Regions from separate parts of the Marichromatium sp. AB32 genome, predicted to be linked through region 2. Evidence: riboswitches for the same ligand, from Rfam matches in the RefSeq annotation. Region 2 holds a riboswitch; the other holds the start of a gene.
The links. Region 2 has a riboswitch for cobalamin ahead of EBL85_RS13820 (MotA/TolQ/ExbB proton channel family protein). Riboswitches for the same ligand answer to the same signal wherever they lie in the genome.
Positions count from the first base shown of each region.

Region 1 (8,139 bases), on a different contig from region 2:
CGCGTCGCGCCCGATGTCGAGCGCCCGCGCAAGCTGCTCGGGGGTCATCGCCGGCTCGCGGGCGATGTTGCCGCTCCCCGGCCCGAGGGGTTCGGAGCGCACGCCCTCGACGACCTCCGAGCCGGTGGCCAGGCCCAGCTCGATGATATCGAGCCTAGCGCCGACCGCCTTGGCCATCACCGCGACCCCCGCCCCACCATTGGCGATGTTGCGGACCATCTGCTTGGTGACATCCTGGGGATAGCGCGACACACCCTCGGCGGCAACCCCGTGGTCGGCGGCGAACAACAGCACCCGCACCGGATCGACCTCCGGGGTGGCGGTGCGTTGCAGGCCGGCCAGACGCACCGCCAGCTCCTCGAGCCGACCGAGCGAGCCCGGTGGCTTGGTGAGCTGGTCCTGACGCGCGAGCGCATGCTGCACGGCGGTCTGATCGATCGGGGGACAGGGCTCGGCGAGCCAGTCGAGGGTCGGGGTCATGGGCGCACCTCATGGATGGGAGCGATGAGCGTCGCGCACTACCGGCGCGACGGGTCGAATGCCGCACGGGGCGGCGGGAAGGGATCGAGGACACGACGGCCTTGCTCGCCGGGCGGCCCCGCCCCGACGCGGGGCGGAGCGACGTCCGGGGTCAGGGCTGGTAGCGCAGGGTCAGGTAGAACGCGCGACCGGGCTGATTGTACAGATAGGCCGTTTCATAGGTCTCGTCGAGGGCGTTGGCGAGCCGTCCCTGGAGGCGCAGCGCCGGGTTGAAGGCGTATTCGAGACGCAGATCGAGCAGCGCATAGGCGTCGAGATCGACCTGGTTGGCGAGGTCGTCGTAGCGCTCGCCGACCAGTTGCAGGGTCGCACCGGCGCGCCAGCGTCCGAGCGTGCGATCGAGATCGAGCTGCAGGCTCTGCTCGGCGCGACGCGGCAGCAGATTGCCGTCGTTGGCGCCCTCGGAGCGGTTCTCGGGATCGAGCAGGGTGAGGTTGCCGGCCAGCGTCCAGTCGTCCCAGCGGAGATCGGCCGCGGCCTCGAGGCCGCGGATCCGCGCCGAGTCGACGTTGGCCGGGGCGAAGATGGCCGAGTCATAGGCGATCAGGTCGTCGATCTCGGTCTGGTAGAGGCTCAGCTGCCAGTCGCCGCGCATCCGCCCGGGCAGCGGCAGCGGGCCGTTGGCCATCAGCTCGATGCTCTCGGACTCCTCGGGATCGAGCGCGGTGTTGCCGAAGCCCGGGTAGTAGAGCTCGTTGAAGGTCGGCGCCTTGAAGCCGGTGCCGTAGGAGAGCGCGACCTGGATGTCGTTGGCGAACAGATAACCGAGCGCGGCGCTGCCGGTGGTGTGGCTGCCGAACTGCTGGTTGTCGTCCTGACGCAGGCTGAGCTTGAGATCGAAGGCGCCGAAGCTGCCCTGGTACTGACCGAACACGCCGAGGTTGTCGCGCGCGTCCTCGGCATAGTCGACGGTCCCGCTGACCCGATCGTCGACATAGTCGATCCCGAGGCTCACCAGCTGCCCGGCGGCGATGGTGACATCACTCTGCAGCGAGAGGCTGTCGCGCTCGGTCTGGAAGCGGTCGACGAACTGATCGAAGACCGCCGCGGCGGCATCGTCGTAGAACACCCGGTAATCATCCCAGCTGCGCCCGGCGGTGAGCGTCAGGGTCCAGGCATCGAGCGGGCGCAGGGTGGCGTTGGCGCCGAAGACCTGCTGCGAGGAGCGGGCCTTGTTGCCGGAGAAGGCCGAGCCGTCGAAGTCGTTGGCACTCTCGGCGCTGAGCAGGTGGAATTCGACCTCGGCGCGCTCGTTGAAGGCATAACCGGCGCGGGCGCTGACGCCGTGACTGCTGTAGCCGTCGCGATCGGGCTGATCGACGCCGCAACCGGCATAGGGGAAGGGGCGACCGGCGCAGGCGTTGATGCCGTCGGTCTGCTCGAAGTTGGCGCCGAGGTTGAACCAGGCGTGCTCGCCGCCGCCGGAGAGCCCGCCGGAGACGCTGGCGGTGCCCAGCTCGCCGACACCGACGCTGAAGCGCGGGGTGAGCGCGCCGCCGCCGCGACGGGTGAAGACCTGGATGACACCGCCGATGGCCTCGGAGCCGTAGAGGCTCGAACGCGGCCCGCGCACCACCTCGATGCGCTCGATCTGATCGACCGGCAGGTCCTGCAGCGAGGTCGTGCCCAGGGTGGCCGAGCCGACACGCACCCCGTCGATCAGCACCAGCACGTGATCGGAATTGGTGCCGCGCAGCATCACCGAGGCCGACTGGCCGGGACCGCCGTTCTGGGCGATGCTCACGCCGGGCAGGGTGCGCAGCAGATCGGGCACCGAGCGGGCCTGACGCCGCTCGATCTCGGCGCGATCGATCACGCTCACCGTGGCCAGGGTCTCGCCCGCCGGCTCGGCGGTACGCGTGGCAGTGACCACCGTCGGCTCCAACACCTGGGAATCGGTCTGGGCCAGGACCTGGGCGCTCAAGGGCGCGGCCAGCGCCGCCAGCATCAAGGGACTCTTCATCACATGCTCCTCACAGGACCCCGCACACCCGCAGGGGTCGACAACAGAGAGGGGCTGGATGCTCGGCGGGCAGACGTCACCGGCCACGCGCTGGATGCGCGAGGAGCCGCGATCGCCACCCGGTCTACCCACGCAGCCCCGGCTTGACGGACCCGCCCGGCCTCGCTTTGCGGGCACTGCGGATCCTGATTCCGAGGCCGGTCTCCGGGCTCACGAGCGGGCCGGCATGGCCCCGGACGCGACGCCTTCCCGTGATCGACACAGTGGCATCAGGTCGCGCCCTGATTCGTCTACCGTTGCGGGGGCAGCGCCGGACTGACCGATCGCGGACGATCGGCGCACCGGTCTTCCCGTTTCAGCCCCGGGAACTGGGTCCAGGGGCCACCGCGGAATCGAGGGCGCCGATTAAGTCCGATCGGAAGGAGCAAGTCAACGCCCGCCCCCGCCACGGGACAGACTGACTGACCGGGGTCAAGCCGAGAACGATACCGCCGACGCCGCTCGCAGAGAGCGGGCGCCGCGGGGGGAGGGTCAGAGTCCGGAGACCTCGGGCAGCGCAGACTCGGGCGCGCGGACCGACTCGATCCGCGCCGCCTGGGCGCTCGGCCAGCGGGTGAGATACTCGTCGGTGAAGAAGAAGCGATCCTCGCCGAAGGCCGGCACCAGATCGTCGAGCCAGGTCGCCTTGGGGTCGAAGCGGGCGAAGAAGGGGCGGTTGACCCAGTCGGGGTTGCGTCCCTGGAGGAAGCGCAGCACGAACACCCGCTCGCCGGCGACCTCGGTCACGCCCTGGATCTCGATCTTGCCCGGCCCCGCACTCATGCTCGGACCGCGCGCGGTGCGAGCCAGCCCCGAGACCCCCTGGATCGCCTCGCGATAGATCTCCCAGGCACGCACCAGCGGCACCTCGAAGTAGTGCTGGGCGCCGGTATCGCGCTGCACGAACATGTAGTAGGGGATGATGCCGAGGCGCACCTGGGTGCGCCACATCCGCGTCCACACCTCGGGGTCGTCGTTGATGTGGGCGAGCAACGGCCCCTGGCTGCGGATCTCGGCGCCGGTGGCGCGCAGCCGCGCGATCGCCTCGCGGGCGGTCGCGGTCTCGAGCTCGCGCCAGTGGTTGGTGTGGGCCATCAGCGCGACGTGCTTGCCGTTGGCCACCAGCCGCTCGAGCAACGCCATCAGCTGGTCGCTGTCGGCGTCGCCGACGAAACGCTGGGGCCAGAAGGTCAACGCCTTGGTGCCGATGCGGATACTCTGGACGTGATCGAACTCGGGACGCAGCAGCGGCTCGAGATAGGCCTCGAGATGGCGCGCCTTCATCACCATCGGATCACCGCCGGTGATCAACAGATCGGTGACCTGCGGGTGCTGGCGCAGATAGGCGTGCAGCCCGGAGGCCTCGTTCGAGGCGATGCGCAGCGACTTGTCGCCGACGAACTGCGCCCAGCGGAAGCAGAAGCTGCAATAGGCGTGACAGGTCTGCCCCTGACTGGGGAAGAACAGCACGGTCTCGCGATACTTGTGCTGCAGCCCTTCGAGCGGGCGCTCGCCGTCGAGCTTGGGCAGGTTGCTCTCGAGCTGTCCGGCGGGATGGGGGTTGAGCTCGGCGCGGATCTCGCGCACCGCGGCCTCGAGCGCGGCGGGCGCGGCCTCGGCGCGCAGCAGGTCGGCAATGCGGCTGAAATGACGCTCGCTGAGCATCCCCTGCTGCGGGAATACCAGCTGGAAGATCGGATCATCGGGGACATTGTCCCAGTCAATCAGTTCATCGATCACATAGTCGTTGACGCGAAACGGCAGCACGGTCGAGACCACCTTCATCGCGAAACGGCGATCCTCGGAGAGTCCACGCAGCGCATCGATGCGGTCGAGATTACGCTGGGTGTGGACACGGAACGGGCGGGCGGACTCGACCGCCACCGCCCGCTTGGGCTGGGCATTGTTGTAGGACATGACAAAGCTCCTCTGTGGATAGTCAGAAGAGGACGCTGAACCGAATGGGCACGGCTATCCAAAGGGGTTGGCGAAAGAAGTGACGGTATTCGTCGTACGCGCTTCGCCGGCGCCGGGCGCGTGAGCGCGCCACCAGAGGATCCGAGCAGCCGCCCGGACTGGCAAAACCATTGCAAAGGATTTCACCATCCTAACACAGGAACCCTGCCCGATCCGGCGCGAGGGACACGGATCGCATGACAGGGGCACAGTCACCCGCACCCGGACGATGGGTGCGCAATCATCGGGAGCGACATGGACAGGCATCGACAGCTGAGCGCCCGGGCGCTCCTCGGCGGCGCGCTACTCGGCGCCCTGCTCACCCCGTGCAACGTCTACGCCGGACTGAAGATCGGCTGGTCGTTCAACATCTCGATCGTGGCGCTGCTGATCGCCAGCGGACTCTGGGCACTGCTTGCGCGACTGCGCCTGAGCGCGCCGCTGGCCATCGGCGAGGGCAACATCACCCAGACCACCGCGTCCTCCGCGGCCAACATCATCTCCGGCGGGCTGGTCGCGCCGATCCCGGCCCTGGCGATGCTCTCCGGCGGCAACCTGCCCGCCGTCGAGCTGATCGCCTGGGTGTTCGCGGTGAGCTTCCTCGGCATCTGGGTCGCCTGGTATCTGCGCGCCGGGCTGATCGTGCGTACCCCGCTGCCCTTCCCCACCGGTCGCGCCACCGCCGAGGCATTGCAGGAGATGTTCCGCCAGGGTCGCGAGGCACGGCTGAGACTGCGCGTCCTGCTCGGCGCCGGCGCCCTGGCCGCCGCGCTCAAGTGGCTCGACAGCGGTCGCTGGGCGCTGCCGCGTCCGGGACTCGGCGTCGAGCTGCCCGCCGCCGGCGCACTCGCCGGCGGCGCGGCGATCAGCGCCAAGAACCTCACCCTCAGCCTCGACCCCTCGCTGATGCTCGCCGGCTTCGGCGCCATCATCGGGGTCCGCGCCGGGCTCTCGCTGTTGCTCGGCGCGCTCATCGCCTGGGCGCTGCTCGGCCCGCTGGGGTTGTACCAGGGGTTCATCCTGCCGGGCGCGACCGACCCGGCTGCGAGCTGGTTCGGAACCATGATCGAATGGCTGCTGTGGCCCGGGGTGGCTCTATTGGTGGCCGCGACCCTGACCCGGCTGGTGCTGCAACTGCGCGCCGCCCATGCCGCGGGCACCGGCACCGGGCGAAACGACGACGGGGCCACACTGCACCGCGCACTCGGACTGGCGCTCGCCAGCGCCCTGGTGGTGCTCGCCCAGACGCAGATCTTCGGCATCCACTGGCTGCTCGCGCTGCTGGCGGTGCCGATCGCCTTCGTGCTGGCGATGGTGGCGGCGCGCGTGGTCGGCGAGACCGGCATCCCGCCGATCGGCGCCATCGGCAAGGTCTCGCAGCTCGGCAGCGGCATCACCGCGCCGGGCGACCAGACGGCCAACCTGGTCGGCGCCAACGTCGCCGGCGGCGCGGCCGGGCAGAGCGCCGATCTGCTCAACGACTTCAAGGCCGGACACGCGATCGGCGCCACCCCGGGCTACCAGGTGATCGCGCAGTGTCTGGGGGTGGCCGTGGGCAGTGTGGTCGGCAGCCTGGTCTATCTGCGCCTGATCCCGGACCCGGCGACCATGCTGATCACCGAGCAGTGGCCGGCCCCGGCGGTAGCAACCTGGAAGGTGGTGGCCGAGACCCTCGACCAGGGACTCGCCGCGCTGCCGCCGAGCGCGCTCGCCGCACTCCTCCTCGCCGCCGGCTGCGGGGTCGTGCTGACCCTGCTCGAACACCGCCACGGACCGCGCCGGGTACCGAGCGCGCCAGCGCTGGGGCTGGCGATGGTGATCCCGGCATCGCTCTCGCTCACCCTCTGTCTCGGCAGTCTGGTCGGGCACGCCCTCGCCCGCTACCGCCCACGACTGGCCGAGCGCTTCCTGCTCGCCGCGGCCGCCGGGCTGATCGCCGGCGAGAGCCTCAGCGGCGTCACCCGCGCCCTGCTCGGCGTCCTCGGCTGAGGCTCAGACCTTGAACCGCCGGGTGCGCTCCTGCTGCTCGGCGGCGAGCGCGGCGAGCGCCTCGGCGGCCTCGGCGATGCGTCGCGAGACGGCGGCGATCTCCTCCTCCTCGTGGCTGATGCCGGAGAGGTTGCGGTCGATCTCCTCGGCCACCGCGCGCTGCTGCTCGGCGGCGCTGGCGATCTGGCCGTTCATGTCGTTGACGGTGGCCACCTCGGCGGTGATCGCCTCGAGCGATGCACCGGCGCGTCCGGCCTGGGCAACGCTCTCGCCGGCCTTGGTGCGACCGTCGGCCATCACCGTGACCGCCTCACGGGCGCCGCCCTGCAGCGCCTCGATCATGCCCTGGATCTCATGGGTGGCCGACTGGGTGCGCCCGGCAAGGCTGCGCACCTCGTCGGCGACCACCGCGAAGCCGCGCCCCTGCTCGCCCGCGCGCGCCGCCTCGATCGCGGCATTGAGCGCGAGCAGGTTGGTCTGCTCGGCGATGCCGCCGATCACATCGAGGATCCGGCCGATCGACTCGGCATCGTCCGAGAGCCGCGCGATCACCGTCGCGGCGTTCTCCACCGCCGCGGCCAGGGACTCGATGGCGTCGATCGTCTCGCGCACCACCGCCGCGCCACCGCCGGCCTCGCGCTCCATGTCACGGGTCGCCTCGGCCGCGCGCGTGGCGTTGCGCGCGACCTCGGCGACGGTGGCGGTCATCTCGGTCATGGCGGTGGCGACCTGATCGGTGCCCGACTGCTGACGCTCGAGCTGAGCGCGGATCTGCTCGCTGGTCGCCGACAGCCCACCGGCCGCCTCGCTCAACCGATCGCCACCCCCGACCAGCTCCCTGACCAGGTTGTGGATACGGTCGACGAAGGCGTTGAAGGCCACCGCCAGCTCGGTCAGCTCGTTGCGACCGCGTGCCTCGAGGTGCTGGGTGAGATCGCCGTCGCCGTGGGCGATGTCGTTCATGCGCGTGGCAGCGGCGCGAATCGGCCGGGCGATGGCGCGACTCAGCAGCCAGGTCAGCACGGCGCCGACACAGAGCGCCAGCAGACTGAAGAGCAAGGCGTCGCGGATGGCGCGATTGAAGGCGCCGACGTCGTCGCTGCGATCGAGCAGCAGCTCGACCACCCCCACGGGCTCGCCGGCATAGTCGGTGATCGCTTGCGCCAGCAGCGCCATCGGCGTGTCGCGATAGAGGATCTGGCGCTGGATGCGCTCACCCGCGATGACCTGGCGCATCTCCTCGGCGGTCAGCCGGGTGCCGTCCTCGATGGTCCCGGCGAAGGGTTCGAAGTCCTGGCCGCGCCGCAGCGTGAGCTGGGCACGGGCACCGAAGCGCTCGGTGAAGTCGACGAAGAAGGGCTCGCCGAAGGAGAGCCCGAACTCGACCGAACCGCGATGGCGCCCGTCGGGCGCGAACATCGGCACGATGCCACGGATCCCCAGCCCGGCGCGCCCCTCCTCCAGGCCGCTGACCGGCGCGCGGGTGCGGTTGGCGGCGAGCACGGTGTGGCGAAACCCCGACAGGTCGTCGCCGAACTTCTCCGGCATGTGCAGCCGCAGGAAGGAGGTGGCCGGCGGGGTATGGAACTGGAACTGCACCAGACCGTATTGCCGGTGCATCCGCTCGAACAGCGGCAGGGTGAGTTCGCGCA
Region 1 is NZ_RHFJ01000042.1:2,801-10,939, reverse strand. It holds gene cobT (nicotinate-nucleotide--dimethylbenzimidazole phosphoribosyltransferase) at 1-480, opposite strand, end outside; gene btuB (TonB-dependent vitamin B12 receptor) at 632-2,503, opposite strand; cobalamin riboswitch at 2,681-2,907, opposite strand; gene EBL85_RS12400 (KamA family radical SAM protein) at 3,035-4,459, opposite strand; gene EBL85_RS12395 (OPT/YSL family transporter) at 4,754-6,487, shown strand; gene EBL85_RS12390 (methyl-accepting chemotaxis protein) at 6,491-8,139, opposite strand, start outside.
Region 1: linked by a shared signal. The riboswitch ahead of btuB (TonB-dependent vitamin B12 receptor) and the one ahead of EBL85_RS13820 (MotA/TolQ/ExbB proton channel family protein) in region 2 are both predicted to bind cobalamin.

Region 2 (8,139 bases):
TCGATGTCGGTCTTGACGCCGGTGGCGTCGGCATCGTCACGCACGAACACCAGCCAGCCGTCAGCCCAGTCGGTGGTGATGGTGCAGGTTGGCTGATCGGCATCGGCGTCGCCGGTCGCGCAGACGGCGACGGTCTGGCCCCGGCTCAGCGACTCGACCCGGGCCTGCTGGAGGCTGGCGCTGAGGCTGTTGGTGAGGCCGGTGAGTCGCGAGTCCTGCAGCAGGTGCTGGAAACCGGGGACGGCCAGCGAGAGCAGGATGACGGCGATGGCCAGGGTCACCATCAGCTCGATCAGGGTCACGCCACGAAGACGACGGGCCGCTGTCATCGATGTTCTGGGTGCGGCCACGTCGGTTGCTGAGGCCGGCCGGTGGCGGGGAACGGGAGGGACTGCTGACGACTGGGCATCGGGTTCCTTGCTGCTCCTTGCGCAACCGGGGCGTCCAGGTGTCCCGGTATCTGGGCTTTCATTGTACACGGCGTTGATATCGGTGGTGAATTGTGCGTCCGCGGGGTTGATCCGCGCCATTCGAGGCGGTCGCACCGGGTAGCCCCGGTGTCTTTGTGTCGTGGGTCGCGCGCTCGATCGTCAAGCATGGAAGCATGACGGATGAGACGAGGCGCGTCTGCAGGATGGATAAGGTTTCGGACATCGGCGCGCGCGCCGATGTCCGCGGGCGGCTCAGCGCAGCGAGTGCATATAGGCGACCAGGTCGGCCAGTTCCTGCGGCGTCAGCTCGGTCTTGGGCATCTGCGCGCCGGGCAGGGTGGCGGTGGGATCGAGCAGGTAGTCGCGCAGCCACTGCGCGCTGCGCTCGGCGCCGACTTGGTCGAGCGTGCCGCCGAGTGCGGCCATGGGGCCGGACTCGCCGCCCAGGGTGTGGCAGAGGTTGCACATCTTGGCCTCGTAGACCTGGGCGCCGCGTGCGGCGTCGCCGCTCGGGTCGGCCAGGGCGGTGGCGCTCAACAGCGTGGCGCCGATCAGTAGCGGGATGGCACGGACGGACATCTTCACTCCTCGTTCGTGGTGGTGGGAAGGGCGTCGCCGGCGAGGTGTGCGCGCAGATCCTTGTGGCCGACGTGGGGGTGGCAGTCGGCGCAGCTCAGGGCGTTGTCCGGCGCGAAATAGGTGCGGTGTCCGAAGGCCGCGGCCGGGCTCTGCTCGGGGGCGTGTTCGAGTGCGGCGTGACAGTTCAGGCAGGCCGAGTCGTAGAGGAAGTCGTTGCGTTGCTCGAGGCTGGCGATCCAGTCGGGCTCGAAGACGAGCGAGACCACCTGTCCCCAGCCGGCCTTGAGACCGAACAGTCCCTTCTGCACGAAATAATTGGCGGGGCTGTCGTGGGGCAGGTGGCAGTCGGCGCAGTCGGCCCGCAGTCCCTGGGGGTTCTGGCCGCCGTGGACGTCCTGATCATAGGAGGCGACGAAGGCATCCATGGTGTGACAGCTGCTGCAGAATTCACGGTCGGACGTCGCCTGGAGGGCGGTCTCGGTGACCATCCAGCTCCCGCTCGCCAGCCCCGCCAGGAGCAGCACGCCCCCGCTCCCGAGCAGCAGCCATGTGCGTTTCTTCATCGTTTCCTCCACAAGCCCTCGCCGTGGTCGGCGGGAGAACGGCTGCGCCCGCGGCAGCCGACGAAAACAGGGTGCAGGTCTCGTTTCCGTCGAGCTTCAAGGCGTCGCCCAGGGGCGGTGGAGTCTTGCAGTGCGCGGCGGTCGGTGAAACCTGCGACGGCTGACCGGCTCGTCCGCATGACCTTCATGCCTCCGCTGCAACGAGGGCGTCTGCTCGTTGGCGTGGCCGGGTCGAGTGCGGTGGCTCGAGCGATCGCCTGGACTATATCAATTGGATCGGGGGCGATCGCCGAGGTTCGCCGAAAATTACCGACTTGATTGCTTGGGATCATCGCTCGGGTGTTTTTACCCGGATCGCCAGACGTTGCCCGGGGTCGACTCGTTGGCTTACCCTGCCGCGCCGCGACCTCAGACCCTCTCTCCACCGATGAGCCACCGTTCTCTCCGCCACTTGCCGAGATCCATCCAGACCAAGGGCATGCTGCCATGTCGCTGAACATCGAGCTGTCGCTGATCCTCGGCGCCGTGCTGCTCGATGCGCTGCTCGGCGACCCGGTCTATCGGCTCCATCCGGTGCGCCTGCTCGGTGGCTGGATCGCGCGCTCGGAGCAGGCGTTGTTCGCGCGCGGGCTCGACGGCTATCTGGGCGGCGTCCTGCACTGGCTGCTGGTGGTCGGTGGCGCGCTTGCCGCCTGGTGGGGCGTGCGCCTCGGGCTGGCGGCGCTGCACCCGCCGCTCGCGCTCGGCTGGGATCTGTTCATCGCCTACAGCCTGCTCTGCACCCGTGACCTGCTCGAACACGGTCGGCGGGTGCTGGCGCCGCTCGTCGCCGGCGACCTGCCCGGCGCGCGCGCGCAACTGGCGATGCTGGTGGGGCGGGATGTCGAGCCGCTCGGCACCGACGGGGTGACGCGCGCGACCATCGAGAGCCTGTCGGAGAACCTCACCGACGGCGTGCTCACCCCGCTGTGGGCGCTCTGTCTGTTCGGGGTGCCGGGGCTGGTGGTGGTCAAGGCCGTCTCCAGCCTCGACTCCATGGTCGGCTATCGCAACGAGCGTTATCGCCGCTTCGGCTGGGCCGGTGCGCGCTCGGACGATCTGGTGCACTGGCTCCCGGCCCGGCTCTCGCCGCTGGTGGTCGCGCTTGCCGCGGTGCTGCTGCGCGAGCACCCCGGGTTGGCGCTGCGCGCGGCCTGGCGCTATCACGCGCTGCTGCCGAGCCCGAACTCGGGCTGGAGCGAGGCGGCCTGTGCCGGGGCGCTGCGGGTGCGGTTGATCGGACCGGTGTGGTCCGGCGGGCGACTGGTCACCGATCGCTTCCTCGGCGATCCGACGTGGCCGGCGGCGCTCGGCGCCGTCGATCTGCGGCGTGCGCTGCGGCTGCTGGGGTGGAGCTCGGTGGTGGCGCTCGCCTTTGGGTTGGGGTTTGCGGCGCTGGGCTGAGGCCGCTCAGCCCGACTCCAGACGGAAGATCACCGGCACCGTGAGCTGTGCCGCGACCGCGCGTCCGGCCTGCCAGGCCGGTGCGAAGCGCCAGCGCTCGACCGCGCGCAGTGCGGCGTCGTCGAGCAGGCGATGGCCGCTGCTCTCGATCAGGGTGGTGGCGCCGACCCGCCCGTCGGCGCCGACCGCGACCCGGATCAGCACCCGACCCTCGACCCCCTGGCGACGCGCCAGTCGCGGGTAGCGCGGCGGTGGGTTGCCGGCGAGGGGGCGAGCCGGACGGTCGGTGCCGGTCTGCTCGGCGCGTCTGCTCGGGGTCACGTCCGCATGCGTCGTCGAGCTGGGGCGTGCGGGCGCGACGGGCGTCGCCGACTCACTTCGAGTCGGCGGCGGTGGTGGAGGGGGGGGCTTGGCGCTCGCGCGTGGCGCCGCGATACTCGGCTCTGGCTCTGGCTCTGGCTCTGGCTCTGGCTCTGGCTCTGGCTCTGGCTCTGGCTCTGGCTCTGGCTCTGGCTCTGGCGCTGGCGCTGGCGCTGGCGCTGGCGCTGGCGCTGGCGCTGGCGCTGGCGCTGGTTGGGTGAGCGTCGGTTCGGCGCTCGCTGGTGCCGCGTCGGCGATGTCGGCGGGTGCGTCGGGCGTTCCTCTACCCTGGAGCGAGAGCCGGATCTCGCCCGTCCCGAGCGCCGGTTCGCGCAGCGGCGGCAGCAGCCAGGCGAGGGCCAGGTGCGCGCCCAGCGCCAGGATCAGCGCCACGCCCCACAGCAGGCGGGTCGTCGTCCGGCTCATGGCGACTCCCGGGTGATCAGCGAGAGCGCGTCGACCCCCTGCGCGCGCAATATCGCGAGTAGATCGAGCAGGGTTCCGCTCGGGGTGTCGGCGTCGGCCTCGACGGCGATCGCGCGCCCCGGCTCGTCCGCCACGCGTGCGGCGATCTCCGCGTCCAGCTCCGCACGGGTGATCGGCACGCCGGCGAGGGCGAGCCGGCCGTCGGCGGCGAGTACGAGCCGCAGGCGGCCATCGGGCAGGCGCTCGCCCGGCGCGGCCTCGGGGGGCGTGACCGGTAGCGGCGAGGGTGGCTCGAGGGTGCCGACCAGGAGGAAGAACACCAGCAGCAGGAGCACGACGTCGACCAGCCCGCTCATCGGGTCGCGCTGGCGTCTGCGGGGTGGTCCGGGGATCTGCATCCGTGTGCCCTCAGGGCTCGATCAGGGCGAGCTGTTGTGCGCCAGCCAGGCGCGCCAGGTCGGTCATCTGGACCAGGGTCTGGAGCGGTGTCTCGCGCTCGGGGACGATCACCAGCGTGCTGCCCGGTTCCGCGGCGAGCCGCGCGCGCAGCCGTGTCACCAGTGCATCGTGCGGGCAGGGCACGCCGTCGAGCCGCAGCCCGCCGTCGGCGGCGACATCGAGTCGCAGCGTGGTCGCGACGCTGTCGGCGGTGCCGCCGTCACGGGTCTCGATCGGCAATTGTTGCAGTGGGTCGAGTCGGGCGGCGAGCAGGAAGAAGAGCAGCAGCAGGAAGACCACGTCGACCAGCGGCGCGAGTCCGATGCCGCGACCGCGGCGGCGCAGCGGCTCAATGTGCATCGGCCACCGGCATGGTGAACAGCCGGGTCAGGGCGTCCTCGGTGTCGTGACGCGCGCGCTCGATGATCGCCTCCAGCCAGTGCAGCGCCGCGGCGGCGGGGATGGCGATCGCCAGGCCCGCGGCGGTGGTCAGCAGCGCCTCCCAGATGCCCCCGGCGAGCAGCGCCGGGTTGGCCTGTCCGCCGGCCTGCTCGAGGGTGCGGAAGGCCTCGATCATGCCGAGTACGGTGCCCAGCAGTCCGAGCAGCGGCGCCAGGGTGACGATGGCGTCGAGTCCGCGCAGATGGGCGTTGAGCCGCTGCTGCTGGGCCGCCGCCTCGCGCAGCACCTCCTCGCGCAGCTGCTGCGGGGTGCGCCCGCCGTCCGCCAGTCCGTCGATGGCCACCGCCAGCACCGCGGCGATCGGTTGAGGGGCGGGGGCGAGCGCGCCGCGCGCCTCGTCGAGCCGTCCGGCGGCGCAGGCGGCGAGCGTCGGCGCGATGAAGGCGCGCGCGCCGACCCGCAACCGCGCGAACTGCAGCAGCTTGAACAGCACCAGGGTGAGCGCGAGCAGCGAGAGCGCGCACAACACCAGCATCACCGGGCCGCCGGCACGGACGAATTCGAGCGCGGCCTGTGTGGCGGCAGAGAGCTTGGCGAGATCCATGTCGACGGGCGCCTCCAGGCGGTGTTGCTGGGCGGGGCGGTGGATCTCGGGGGAGGGACTGGACGGTTGGCACGACCGGCCCGGTGAGCGGACGCCGGGGCCGGGCAGGGCGCCAGTGGGTCCCACCCTCGGCACACCCCGTCCGACGGTCAGGCGATCGGTGTCTCGATGGCAGGTCTCCTGGCTCGCGGGTCGGGGTCGGGCGCCCGGCCTTCCCGGTCCGGCGCGGACCAGTGGCGTCATGAGGGGGCGCGGACTCGCCGCTGACAGTTGCGGGGGCAGCCACGGCCTTGGCCCGAACGGGCCGCACCGTGTTCCCTTTTGATCCCCTCGCGGGGAACCATCGCTGGCCGAGCATCATACCGCCGGTCGAGGGCGAGTCAAGCGGTTAGCCGCCAGCCGCCAGTCGCCAGCTGCCAGCGACCAGCCGCCAGCTGTCAGCCGTCGGTGGATTGTGAGTCACCGGGGCAAAGAGACCGTGTTGCCCGTCAATCGTCGGCCATGCGCGCTGGCCCTCCCGACCGGAGGCTGTCAGCTGGCCGCTGGTTCGAACCGCAAGGGAAGGGAAAGGCAGTCGGCCATCGGTTCATGACACCGCTACCCTCCACTGTCGGCTGATTGCGAACCGCCAGCCTCCGGCTTTCAGCCTCCAGCGGGGAAGCTTGGCGCCGGTGGCTAGCGGCTGGTGGCTGGCAGCTGACGGCTGGTGGCTATCAGCTATCAGCCTGCCTCCAGCCGTCCCTGGTCGAGTCGGTAGTGGCGGGTGGCGAGGGTCTGGCGCAGTGGGGTGTCGTGGCTGACCAGCACCAGGGTCTGATCGAGGTCGGCGAGGATCTGCAGGAGACGGGCACGGGTGGGGTCGTCGAGCGCGTTGGTCGGCTCGTCGAGCAGCAGCACCTCTGGCTCCATGGCGAGCACCGCGGCGAGGGCGACCAGACGACGCTCACCACCGGAGAGACGGTGGGTGACGCGGTCGCGCAGGTGTTCGAGCCCCAGTCGGGCGAGGGTGCGCTCGACCGTCGCTCGGGCCTGCGCCGGCGACTGACCGAGGTTGCGTGGACCGAAGGCGATGTCCTCGACCACCGTGGGACAGAACAGCTGGTCGTCGGCGTCCTGGAACACCAGCCCGGCGCGCCGACGTACCGCATGGAAGTCGTGCTCGACGCGGCGGGGTGCGCCGAAGGCGACCAGGGTGCCGGCGGCGGGGCGCAACAGCCCGACCATCAACTGCAACAGGGTGCTCTTGCCCGAGCCGTTGGCACCATGGACGGCGATCCGTTCACCGGACCGGATCGTCAGCTCGACCCCGCTGAGTACCGGCGGTCGGCCAGGATAGGCGAAGTGGATGTCGGTGAGTCTGAAGAGTGGATCCATCCGGGATGCTCGAATACGGAAGATGGGGAACGCTATCAGCTTCCAGCTTCCAGCTTCCAGCTTTCAGCCGCCAGCCGCCAGCTACCAGCCGCCAGCCACCGGCGCCAAGCTTCCCCACTGGAGGCTGGTAGCTGGAAGCTGGCAGCCCGCAACCAGCCGCTAGCTATCAGCCACCGGCGCCAAGTTTCCCCCACTGGAGGCTGGGAGCTGGAAGCTGGCAGCCCGCAATCAGCCGCCAGCCGCCAGCCAGTGGCGCCGAGTTTCCCCGCTGGAGGCTGGGAGCTGGAAGCTGGCGGCTCGCAATCAGCCACCAGCTTGCACGAACCCCGGGCAACTGGCAGATTGACCGATTGTTTTCCAGCCAGCCATCGCCACCTCGATCCGCGCGCCTCAGCATGACAGCCACCATCGTCCCGATCCATTCCGATCTGCCCCGTCCCGAACACGGCGGGCGGCTGCGTCAGGCCGCCGCGCGCTACGACATCCCGCTGACCGACTGGCTCGATCTCTCGACCGGTATCAACCCCAATGCCTGGCCGGTGCCGCCGCTGCCGCGTGCGCTCTGGGCGCGCTTGCCCGAGACCGGCGATGGGCTGGAGCAGGCGGCGGCGAGCTATTACGGCGCTTCCGGCGCGCTCGCGCTCGCCGGCTCGCAGGCGGCGATCCAGGGCCTGCCGCAGCTGCGCGCGCCCTGTCGGGTCGGGGTGCCCGAGGTCGGCTACCAGGAGCACGCCCATGGCTGGCGGCGGGCCGGTCACCAGTTGGTGCGCCTGCCCGATGGCGATCCGCGTGGCCGGATCGAGGCCGACGCCGCCGAGCCGCTCGACGTGCTGGTGGTGATCAACCCCAACAACCCCACCGGGCGGCGCTGGTCGCGCGAGACCCTGCTGAGTTGGCATGCGGCGCTGGCCGCACGCGGCGGCTGGCTGGTGGTCGACGAGGCCTTCATGGATGCCTCCCCCGAGCACAGTCTGCTCGATGCGGTCGGCCGACCGGGTCTGGTGGTACTGCGCTCGCTCGGCAAGTTCTTCGGTCTGGCCGGGGCGCGGGTGGGTTTCGCCTGGACCGAGGCGCAGCTGCGCCAGCGCCTCGACGCCTGGCTCGGTCCCTGGACGCTGTCGGGACCGGCGCGCGAGCTGGCGCGCCTGGCGCTGCTCGATACCGCCTGGCAAGGCTCGGCACGGTTGGCGCTGGCGCGCGACTCGGCGCGACTGGCGGCGTTGCTCGATCGTCACGGGCTGACGCCGAGCGGTGGCAGCGCGCTCTTCCAGTGGGTGCGGACCCCGGCAGCGGTACGTCTGCACGAGGCGCTCGCCCGCCAGGGCATCCTGGTGCGCTTGTTCGAGCAGCCGTCGAGTCTGCGCTTCGGTCTGCCCGGGGACGCGGCCCAGTGGCGCCGCCTGGAGCGTGCGCTGGCCGGACTGGCGGTGTCCGAGGGTGCCTTCGCGTGAGGCCGTTGTGGCTGAGCGTGCCCGCTGCCGCCGTGGTGGCGAGGGACGGGCCGGTGCGCTCGGTATGG
Region 2 is NZ_RHFJ01000056.1:447-8,585, reverse strand. It holds gene EBL85_RS13855 (GspH/FimT family pseudopilin) at 1-329, opposite strand, end outside; gene EBL85_RS13850 (cytochrome c family protein) at 684-1,010, opposite strand; gene EBL85_RS13845 (NapC/NirT family cytochrome c) at 1,013-1,573, opposite strand; gene cbiB (adenosylcobinamide-phosphate synthase CbiB) at 2,060-3,016, shown strand; gene EBL85_RS17225 (energy transducer TonB) at 3,023-3,337, opposite strand; gene EBL85_RS13830 (biopolymer transporter ExbD) at 3,799-4,200, opposite strand; gene EBL85_RS13825 (biopolymer transporter ExbD) at 4,211-4,600, opposite strand; gene EBL85_RS13820 (MotA/TolQ/ExbB proton channel family protein) at 4,590-5,246, opposite strand; cobalamin riboswitch at 5,399-5,606, opposite strand; gene EBL85_RS13815 (energy-coupling factor ABC transporter ATP-binding protein) at 5,967-6,620, opposite strand; gene cobD (threonine-phosphate decarboxylase CobD) at 7,016-8,071, shown strand.